One region of the Streptomyces sp. NEAU-W12 genome, then DNA from elsewhere that is predicted to be linked to it. Evidence: riboswitches for the same ligand, from Rfam matches in the RefSeq annotation. Region 1 holds a riboswitch; the other holds the start of a gene.

The links. Region 1 has a riboswitch for S-adenosylmethionine ahead of ORI94_RS02515 (aminotransferase class V-fold PLP-dependent enzyme). Riboswitches for the same ligand answer to the same signal wherever they lie in the genome.
Region 2: another riboswitch for S-adenosylmethionine. It lies ahead of thrC (threonine synthase); the one in region 1 lies ahead of ORI94_RS02515 (aminotransferase class V-fold PLP-dependent enzyme).

Annotation. Positions count from the first base shown of each region.
Region 1 covers NZ_JAPJDM010000002.1:60,809-65,218, forward strand. The annotation lists gene ORI94_RS02505 (cytochrome b) at 1-719, shown strand, start outside; gene trpD (anthranilate phosphoribosyltransferase) at 909-1,973, shown strand; SAM riboswitch class IV at 2,080-2,196, shown strand; gene ORI94_RS02515 (aminotransferase class V-fold PLP-dependent enzyme) at 2,403-3,815, shown strand; gene ORI94_RS02520 (Lrp/AsnC family transcriptional regulator) at 3,900-4,181, opposite strand; gene ORI94_RS02525 (rhomboid family intramembrane serine protease) at 4,178-4,410, opposite strand, start outside.
Region 2 covers NZ_JAPJDM010000014.1:176,229-180,638, reverse strand. The annotation lists gene ORI94_RS19585 (alpha,alpha-trehalose-phosphate synthase (UDP-forming)) at 1-992, opposite strand, end outside; gene ORI94_RS19580 (glucosyl-3-phosphoglycerate synthase) at 1,154-2,098, opposite strand; SAM riboswitch class I at 2,359-2,564, shown strand; gene thrC (threonine synthase) at 2,583-3,905, shown strand; gene ORI94_RS19570 (ubiquitin-like small modifier protein 1) at 3,902-4,177, shown strand.

The DNA of each region.
Region 1 (4,410 bases):
CCCAGCCCGACTGGTACATGGGCTTCGCCGAGGGCCTGGTCCGTGCCATGCCCGGCTGGGAGATCAACTTCTGGGGCCACACGCTCGTCCTGGGTGTCTTCATCCCGCTCGTGGTCTTCGGACTGTTCCTCGGGGTGATCGCGCTCTACCCGTTCATCGAATCCTGGGTGACCGGGGACAAGCGCGAGCACCACATCCTGGACCGGCCGCGCAACGCCCCGACCCGGACGGCGTTCGGTGTCGCCTGGATCACGGGCTACATGATCACGCTGATCGGCGGCGGCAACGACATCTTCGCCACGCACTTCAACCTCTCGATCAACGCGGTCACCTGGTTCGTCCGGATCGGATTCTTCGTGGGACCGGTCGTCGCGTTCATCGTCACCAAGCGGATCTGTCTCGGCCTCCAGCGCCGGGACCGGGACAAGGTGCTGCACGGCCGCGAGTCGGGCATCATCAAGCGCCTGCCGCACGGTGAGTTCATCGAGGTCCACGAGCCGCTCAGCCAGGAGCAGCTGCACACCCTCACGGCGCACGAGCAGTACCAGCCGGCCGAGATCGGCCCGCTCGTCGACGAGAACGGTGTCGAGCGCAAGGTGAAGCCGGTGGAGAAGCTGCGCGCCAAGCTCAGCAAGGGCTACTACGGCGAGGAGTCCCAGATTCCGAAGCCGACCGTCGAGGAGTACAGGGAGATCACGAGCGGCCACGGCCACCACTGATCCCCCACCGCTTCAACCGCCTGCCCAGGCGGCCAAGTCGCCACACGACTGCGAAGGGCCCCCGTCCGAGGACCGGACGGGGGCCCTTCGTCGTGCCCCGGGGTCGATAGGGTGGGGGCGGAACCCCAGCCATCCGTCCGTCGAAGACCCATCTGTCTGCCGAGGACGTCGAGGACCCAGGAGCGGCCGATGAGCGCTGTGACCCCCGCAGGAGGCAACACCGCGGCGGGCCGCTCCTGGCCCACCCTGCTGAACGGTCTGCTCGACGGCCACGACCTGTCCGCCGACGACACCGCCTGGGCGATGGACCTGATCATGCGGGGTGAGGCCACCGACGCGCAGATCGCCGGGTTCGCCGTCTCCCTGCGGGCCAAGGGCGAGACGGTCGAGGAGATCACCGGCTGCGTCCGGGCGATGTACGACCACGCCATCGGCATCGAGGTGCCCGGCGAGACCGTCGACATCGTCGGCACCGGCGGCGACGGCGCCAGGACGGTGAACATCTCCACGATGTCCTCCGTCGTCGTCGCCGGCACCGGGGCGAAGGTCGTCAAGCACGGCAACCGGGCCGCCTCCTCCGCGTCCGGCGCCTCCGACGTCCTCGAGAAGCTCGGCGTCAACCTGGAGCTGACCCCGCAGCGGGTCGCCGAGGTCGCCGAGGAGGCCGGGATCACCTTCTGCTTCGCGGTGAAGTTCCACCCGGCGCTGCGCCACGTGGCCGCCGCGCGAGGACAGCTGGGCATCCGGACGGTGTTCAACTTCCTCGGCCCGCTGGCCAACCCGGCCCGGGTCAGGGCCCAGGCCGTCGGGGTCGCCGACCGGAGGATGGCTCCGATCATGGCCGGCGTGTTCGCCGGGCGCGGCCACTCCTCGCTGGTGTTCCGCGGCGACGACGGTCTCGACGAGCTGACCACCACCGGCCCCTCGACCGTGTGGGTGGTCCGGGGCGGCGAGGTGACCGAGGAGCGCTTCGACCCGCGCGACGTCGGCATCGAGCCCGTGCCCCTGGAGGCCCTGCGCGGCGCCGACGCCTCGTACAACGCGGAGGTCGCCCGGCGGGTCCTGGACGGCGAGCGCGGCCCGGTGCGGGACGCGGTGCTGCTGAACTCGGCGGCGGCGCTGGTGGCGCTCGAACCGGGCACGGGGACGCTGGCGGAGCAGATCCGGGCCGGGATGGCCAAGGCCGCCGCATCGATCGACTCGGGCACCGCCCGGCGGGCTCTGGAGCGCTGGGTGCTGGCCAGCAACGCGTGAGCCGCGTACGAGCGGTACGGCAGGTGTGAGGGCGCGGTCCGGTCCGTCCAGGATCCGGACCGCGCCTTGCGCGTGCCGCAGGCCCGTGTGGCAAGATGTGGGACCAGGTCATGAGCGACAGCCATCAGGCCCCGGCCGGCTGTCCGGCAACCCTCCGTCCGTGGCGGGGTGCCCCGGGTGAGGACCAGGCCGTGAGCAGCAGGGCTCGCGGCAAGCGCGGACCCCTCGCACTCGATCGAGTGAGACACCAGGGGTCCTGGTCGTTCGAGGGAGCCTTCCGTTGAGCAAGCGAATGCGTTAGGGCGCTTCTGACGGGCCTTTCCAGGCCGCAGAGCCCCGCCTCCGCAGATTCCTCTTCGTCTTCTTCTCCCACGCTCGAGCCGTGTGTGCCCGCGTGGTGATCTTGCCTGCTGTCACGGGAGTCCAGCCATGTCTGTTTCCACGCTTTCCCCCCTCTCCACCGCTCCCGCCGCTCCCGGCATCGCCGGCGCCGCCGCCGCACCGCCCGGCTGTGCCCCGCTGCCCGTGCTCGGCCGGGACGTCGCCGTTCCGCTCGTCACCGGCGGGGAGGTCACCTACGCCGCGCTCGACTACGCCGCCAGCGCCCCGGCGCTCCAGCGCGTGTGGGACGACGTGGCCGCGTACGCGCCGTACTACGGCAGCGTCCACCGCGGCGCCGGCCACCTCTCCCAGCTCTCCACCGAGCTGTTCGAGAACGCCCGCAGGACCGTCGCCGGATTCCTCGACTGCCGGGAGGAGGACCAGGTGGTCTTCACCCGGTCCACCACCGACTCGCTCAACCTGCTCGCCGCCGCGCTCCCCGACGACTGCCAGGTCTTCGTCTTCGAGACCGAGCACCACGCCGCCCTGCTGCCCTGGCGCGGCGCCCGCGTCACCTTCCTCGACGCCCCGGGCAGCCCGGAGCAGGCCGTAAGGACCCTGGAGCACGCCCTCGCCGCCCGTGACCCCCACGGCCCCGCCCTGGTCTGCGTCACCGGTGCCTCCAACGTCACCGGCGAGCTCTGGCCCGTACGGGAGCTGGCCGCCGCCGCCCACGCGCACGGCGCCCGGATCGTCCTGGACGCCGCCCAGCTCGCCCCGCACCGCGCGGTGAGCCTGCGCGAGCTGGACGTCGACTGGGTCGCCTTCTCCGGGCACAAGCTGTACGCCCCGTTCGGCACCGGCGTCCTGGCCGGCCGCGCCGACTGGCTGCGCCGGGCCGAGCCCTACCTCGCGGGCGGCGGCGCCAGCCGCAGGGTGGCCCGGCGCGCGGACGGGGGAGTGGACGTCCAGTGGCACGACGGCGCCGCCCGCCACGAGGCCGGCTCGCCCAACGTCATCGGCGCCCACGCCGTCGCCTCGGCCTGCAAGGCGCTCGGCGAGGCCGGGTTCGGCGCGCTGGCCGCCCACGAGGAGCGGCTGATCCGCACGGTACGGGACGGACTCGCGGACGTGCCCGAGGTGCGCTTCCTGTCGCTGTTCGGGGACGGCGCGCCGCGCGTCGGCGTGCTCTCCCTCGTCGTCGACGGCTGGAACAGCTCCCACTTCGCCGCGGCCCTCTCCGCCGAGTACGGCATCGGCGTACGGGACGGACTGTTCTGCGCCCACCCGCTGCTGCGCGTCCTGCTCGGCGGCGATCCGCAGGACCGGGGCGAGTGCGGTGCCCCCGGGACGGCGCCCGGCGAGACGTCCCTCCACGCGATCCGCGTCAGCTTCGGCGCGGGCACACCGGACGAACACGTGGAGCGCTTCGTCCGCGCCGTCCGCGAGCTCGTGCGCGGCGGCGCCCGCTGGAGCCCCCGCACGGCCCACGGCCGCTGCGTGCCGGACACTCCTGCGTGAGCCCCGGCCACCCGCCCCGGTACGCGCGCCCCCCGCGGCCCCCTCTGCCGTACCGGGCGGCCCGGGTGCCTCGGGCCGGCCCGCTCAGCTGTCCAGACCGATCGCGAACGCGGCCTCCAGATCGTGCTGCGAGTACGTACGGAACGCCACGTGCGTGTCCGTGCCCTCCACGCCCGGGATCTTGTTGATCCGGCCCGGGATGACCTCCGCCAGGTCCTCGTGCTCCCTGACCCGGACCATGGCGATCAGGTCGTAGGTGCCGGTGACGGAGAAGACCTCGCTGACGCTGTCCAGCGCGGCGATCCGCTCCGCGATCTCGGGGATCCGGTCCACGCTGGTCTTGATGAGGACGATCGCGGTGATCACTGCTGGTTCTCTCCCTCGGGGGCCGGAGCTGGGGTTGTCCTCACTGTAGTCGCCGCCGTGGACCGCACCCACGCCCAGCAGAAGCCCAGCACGAAGCCCACCAGGTGGGCCAGGTACGCCACCCCCGGCCCCTCGGAGGCCCGTCCCGCCGCCAGCCACTGCAGTGCCGCCCAGAACGGCAGCACCACCCAGGCCGGGAAGCGCACCGGCAGGAAGAACAGGAACGGCA
Region 2 (4,410 bases), on a different contig from region 1:
TCGGCCGTGTAGTCGCGGTACACGGCGAGATCCTGCCGGGAGGGGTAGGCGAAGGCGACGTGCACGACCCGTTCGCGCCACTCGGGGTGGTCGTCGAGGAGCTGCCGGTACGCGAGCAGGCCGCGCACGATGTTCTTCGACAGCTCGGTCCGGTCGACCCGGACGACGGCCTTGCGCGCGGTCCCGTCGGGAGCCGTGCCGATCTCCTCGCGGAGCGTGACGATCCGCTCCTCGACGTCCGCCTCGTGCGCCCGGCCGCGCAGGAAGTCCGCGTCGGCACCCAGCCCGTGCACCCCGATCGCGGTCTTCCCGAGCCCGCCGACGAACCGCTCGCAGCACGCGGTGAACGCGTCCGCCCAGCGCCGGGTCAGGAAGCCGAGCCGGTCCGCGCCCAGCATCCCGCGCAGCACCTGCCCGGCGATGTCGTCGGGCAGCATCCGGAAGTACTCCGGCGGTGCCCACGGCGTGTGCGAGAAGTGGCCGATGCGCAGGTCGGGGCGGAGTTCTCGGAGCAGCCCCGGGACCAGCGTCAGGTGGTAGTCCTGCACCACCACCGCGGCCCCCTGCGCCGCCTCCTCGGCCAGCGCCTCGGCGAACGCCAGGTTGTAGGCCTCGTACGACGCCCACTGCCGGCGGAACTCCGCGTCGAAGACGGGCTCCAGCGGTGTCTGGTACAGCATGTGGTGCACGAACCACAGCACCGAGTTCGCGATGCCGTTGTACGCGTCGGCGTGCACGTCCGCGGGGATGTCCAGCATCCGCACGCCGTCCTCGCCGACCCCGCGCCGCACCGCCTCGCGGTCGCCGTCGGACAGCGCCGAGCACACCCACAGCGCGCCCGCGTCGGGCCCGATGGCCGACAGCCCGGACACCAGCCCGCCGCCGCCCCGCCTGGCGCGCAGCGAACCGTCCTCGTCCACCGTGTACGAAACGGGGCCGCGGTTCGACGCGACCAGCACCCGAGCGTCCTGACCAGCCTGCATGGAAGCCATACGCCCAACCTAGCCCGCCTTTGAAACGCTCAAACGTACGGATCGGCCACAGACGGGCCAGCGGATCGGCCGGATCCGGCCGGATGCCCCCGGAAGGCCGGTCCAAGGGCCTCGGTACGGCCCCCGGTGCGGCCCCCGGCCCGTACCGGGGCCCGTCGTGGTCAGGCCACCCGGCGGGACTGGTACTCGGCTATCTCCGTCATCGGAGGGCGCTCCTGGGTGTCCACCGGGTGGGTGCGCGGCTCGAAGCCGGTGCCGGTGCGTTCGAACTGGGTCAGAGCGGGGCGGAGCAGGTGGCTGCGGGCCAGCCGGAGGTGGGCGGTGCGGTAGATCGCGGCGGACATGCGGCCGAGGGCCTGGCCGTCCTGGTGCCGGTGCTTGCGCACACCGACGTCGACCTGGGCGAGGGCGTCCAGGCCCACCAGGTGCAGGGCGTCGACCAGCATGCCCAGCTCGACGCCGTAGCCGACGGGGAAGGGCAGCCGTTCCAGGAGCGAGCGGCGGGCCGCGTACTCGCCGCCCAGCGGCTGCACGAAGCCGGCCAGCCGCGGCCAGTGCAGGTTGAGCAGCGGGCGCGCCACCAGTTCCGTGACCCGGCCGCCCTGGCCGGCGGCGTCACCCAGGGGCCGGTCGTACATGGCCTTCACCAGCTGCACGTCCGGCTCCGTGAGCAGGGGGCCGACGATGCCGGTGACGAAGTCGGCGGAGAACTCCCTGAGGTCCGCGTCGACGAAACAGACGATGTCCCCCCGGGTGACCAGCAGGGAGCGCCACAGCACCTCGCCCTTGCCGGGCACGGCGGGTATGCGGGGCAGGATCGTGTCCCGGTGCACCACGGTCGCGCCCGCCGCCGCGGCCGCCCGGGCCGTGCCGTCGGTCGAGCCGGAGTCCACGACCACGATCTCGTCGACCAGCGGGACCCTCAGCATCAGGTCGTGCCGGATCGTCGTGACGATCTCCCCGACCGTCGCCTCCTCGTTGAGCGCGGGCAGCACCACGCTCACCGTCTGTCCCGTGGCGCGCCTGGCGGCCAGGAGGCGGTGCATCGGGCGGTCGCTCACGGCCCAGGAGCGGTGGGCCAGCCAACGCTCGACTTCTTCCAGCACGGTCAGCGGCTCCTCAGTCCTGTGGTCCATAGATCCTCTGGCCCATACTCCTGCGGTGCTCCTGCGGTCCGTACACCGGTGGTCCGTACTTCCGGTGGTCCGTGCCCCCGTGATCCGTCTCGCGGTTCGGACGTGCTCTCTGCACCGTCCTGGCCTTCGGTTACAGTCTTGGGCAACGCGGATGGCCACGCACATCGGGGGCCGCGACCCCCTCCGGTCCTCGTCCGCGCCGCACGACCGCATGACGGACAACCGAATACAGCTCATCCAGAGGGGCAGAGGGAAACGGCCCGATGAAGCCCCGGCAACCCTCCAGCCGGTTCTCGTAGATCACCGTCGATCGACGATCCAGCAGCGCACCGCGCGGTGGATCGCGCACGTGTCGCTGATCGTCCTCGCGAGGCTCCCGGCTAGGGAAGGTGCCAAATCCGTCTCACGGCGAGATGCGTCGTGAGGAAGATGAGGAGAAAGGGCCTCGCCTCACATGGCTGTGCAGACTGTCGCAAGCACCACCGAATCCGCCGGCTCCGCCGGGCGCTCCGGTTCCGCCGCACCCTCCGTCGATCTCGGCCCCGCCGCCGCGCTGTCCTGCCGCGAGTGCGGCCACCGCGTGCCGCTCGGTCCCGTCTTCGCCTGCGAGGAGTGTTTCGGCCCGCTGGAGATCGCCTACGACTTCTCGGCCTACGACACCGAGGAACTGCGCCGGCGCATCGAAGCGGGTCCCGCGAACATCTGGCGCTACGCGCCCCTGCTGCCCGTCCCCGCCGACGTGGCGACCAAGCCGAACATCAACCCGGGCTGGACCAAGCTCGTCCAGGCCGACAACCTCGCCCGCGAGCTCGGCGTCACCGGCGGCCTGTACGTCAAGGACGACTCCGGCAACCCGACGCACTCCTTCAAGGACCGGGTCGTCGCCCAGGCCCTGGAGGCCGCCCGCGCCTTCGGCTTCACCACCCTCTCCTGCTCCTCCACGGGCAACCTCGCCGGTGCCGTCGGCGCCGCCGCCGCCCGTGCCGGACTGCGCTCCTGCGTGTTCATCCCGCACGACCTGGAGCAGGGCAAGGTCGTCATGGCCGCCGTCTACGGCGGTGAGCTCGTCGGCATCGAGGGCAACTACGACGACGTGAACCGCTTCTGCTCCGAGCTGATCGGCGACCCGGCCGGCGAGGGCTGGGGCTTCGTCAACGTCAACCTCCGGCCGTACTACGCCGAGGGCTCCAAGACCCTCGCCTACGAGATCTGCGAGCAGCTCGGCTGGCGGTTGCCCGACCAGATCGTCGTCCCGATCGCCTCCGGCTCGCAGCTCACGAAGATAGACAAGGGGCTGCGGGAGCTGATCGAGCTCGGCCTCGTCGAGGACAGGCCGTACAAGATCTTCGGCGCCCAGGCCGAGGGCTGCTCGCCGGTGTCGACCGCGTACAAGGCGGGCCACGACGTCGTCCGGCCGCAGAAGCCGAAGACCATCGCCAAGTCGCTCGCCATCGGCAACCCCGCCGACGGCCCGTACGTCCTGGACATCGCGCGCCGCACCGGCGGCGCGGTGGAGGACGTGACGGACGAGCAGGTCGTGGAGGCCATCAGGCTGCTCGCGCGGACCGAGGGCATCTTCGCGGAGACCGCGGGCGGCGTGACCGTCGGTGTCACCAAGAAGCTGATCGAGAACGGCGACCTGGACCCGTCCCTGACCACCGTCGTCCTCAACACCGGCGACGGCCTCAAGACGCTGGACGCGGTGGCCGACACCGGCCTGACCGCGACCATCCGCCCGAACCTGGACTCCTTCCGAGAGGCTGGCCTCAGCTCATGAGCGTGACCGTCCGCATCCCCACCATCCTGCGCACCTACACCGGCGGCAAGGCCGAGGTCGACGCCCAGGGCGCCACCCTCGGCGACGTCATCGCCGACCTGGAGAAGAACCACACCGGGATCGCCGCCCGCGTCCTCGACGACCAGGGCAAGCTGCGCCGCTTCGTCAACGTCTACGTCAACGACGACGACGTCCGCTTCGAGCAGGGCCTCCAGACCGCGACGCCGGACGGCGCGGGCGTGTCGATCATCCCGGCCGTCGCCGGCGGCTGACGGCGGCTGACGAGAGCTGATCATTACCATTGGTAACTGGCGTGACCGAGCGTTCATCGGATTGCCCCCTCCGCGAGAGAAGCGGAGGGGGCAATTCCGTGGGATTGAACGCGATAGAGTTGGGGAACGCGGTCCCGACTCCCCTATCGGGAACCATTAATTCCTGCCGCTCGCCCGACTGGATACAGTCAAAGTCCGGGCCCGTTCTGCGGCGTTTGCGCGTTGTGTCCGTT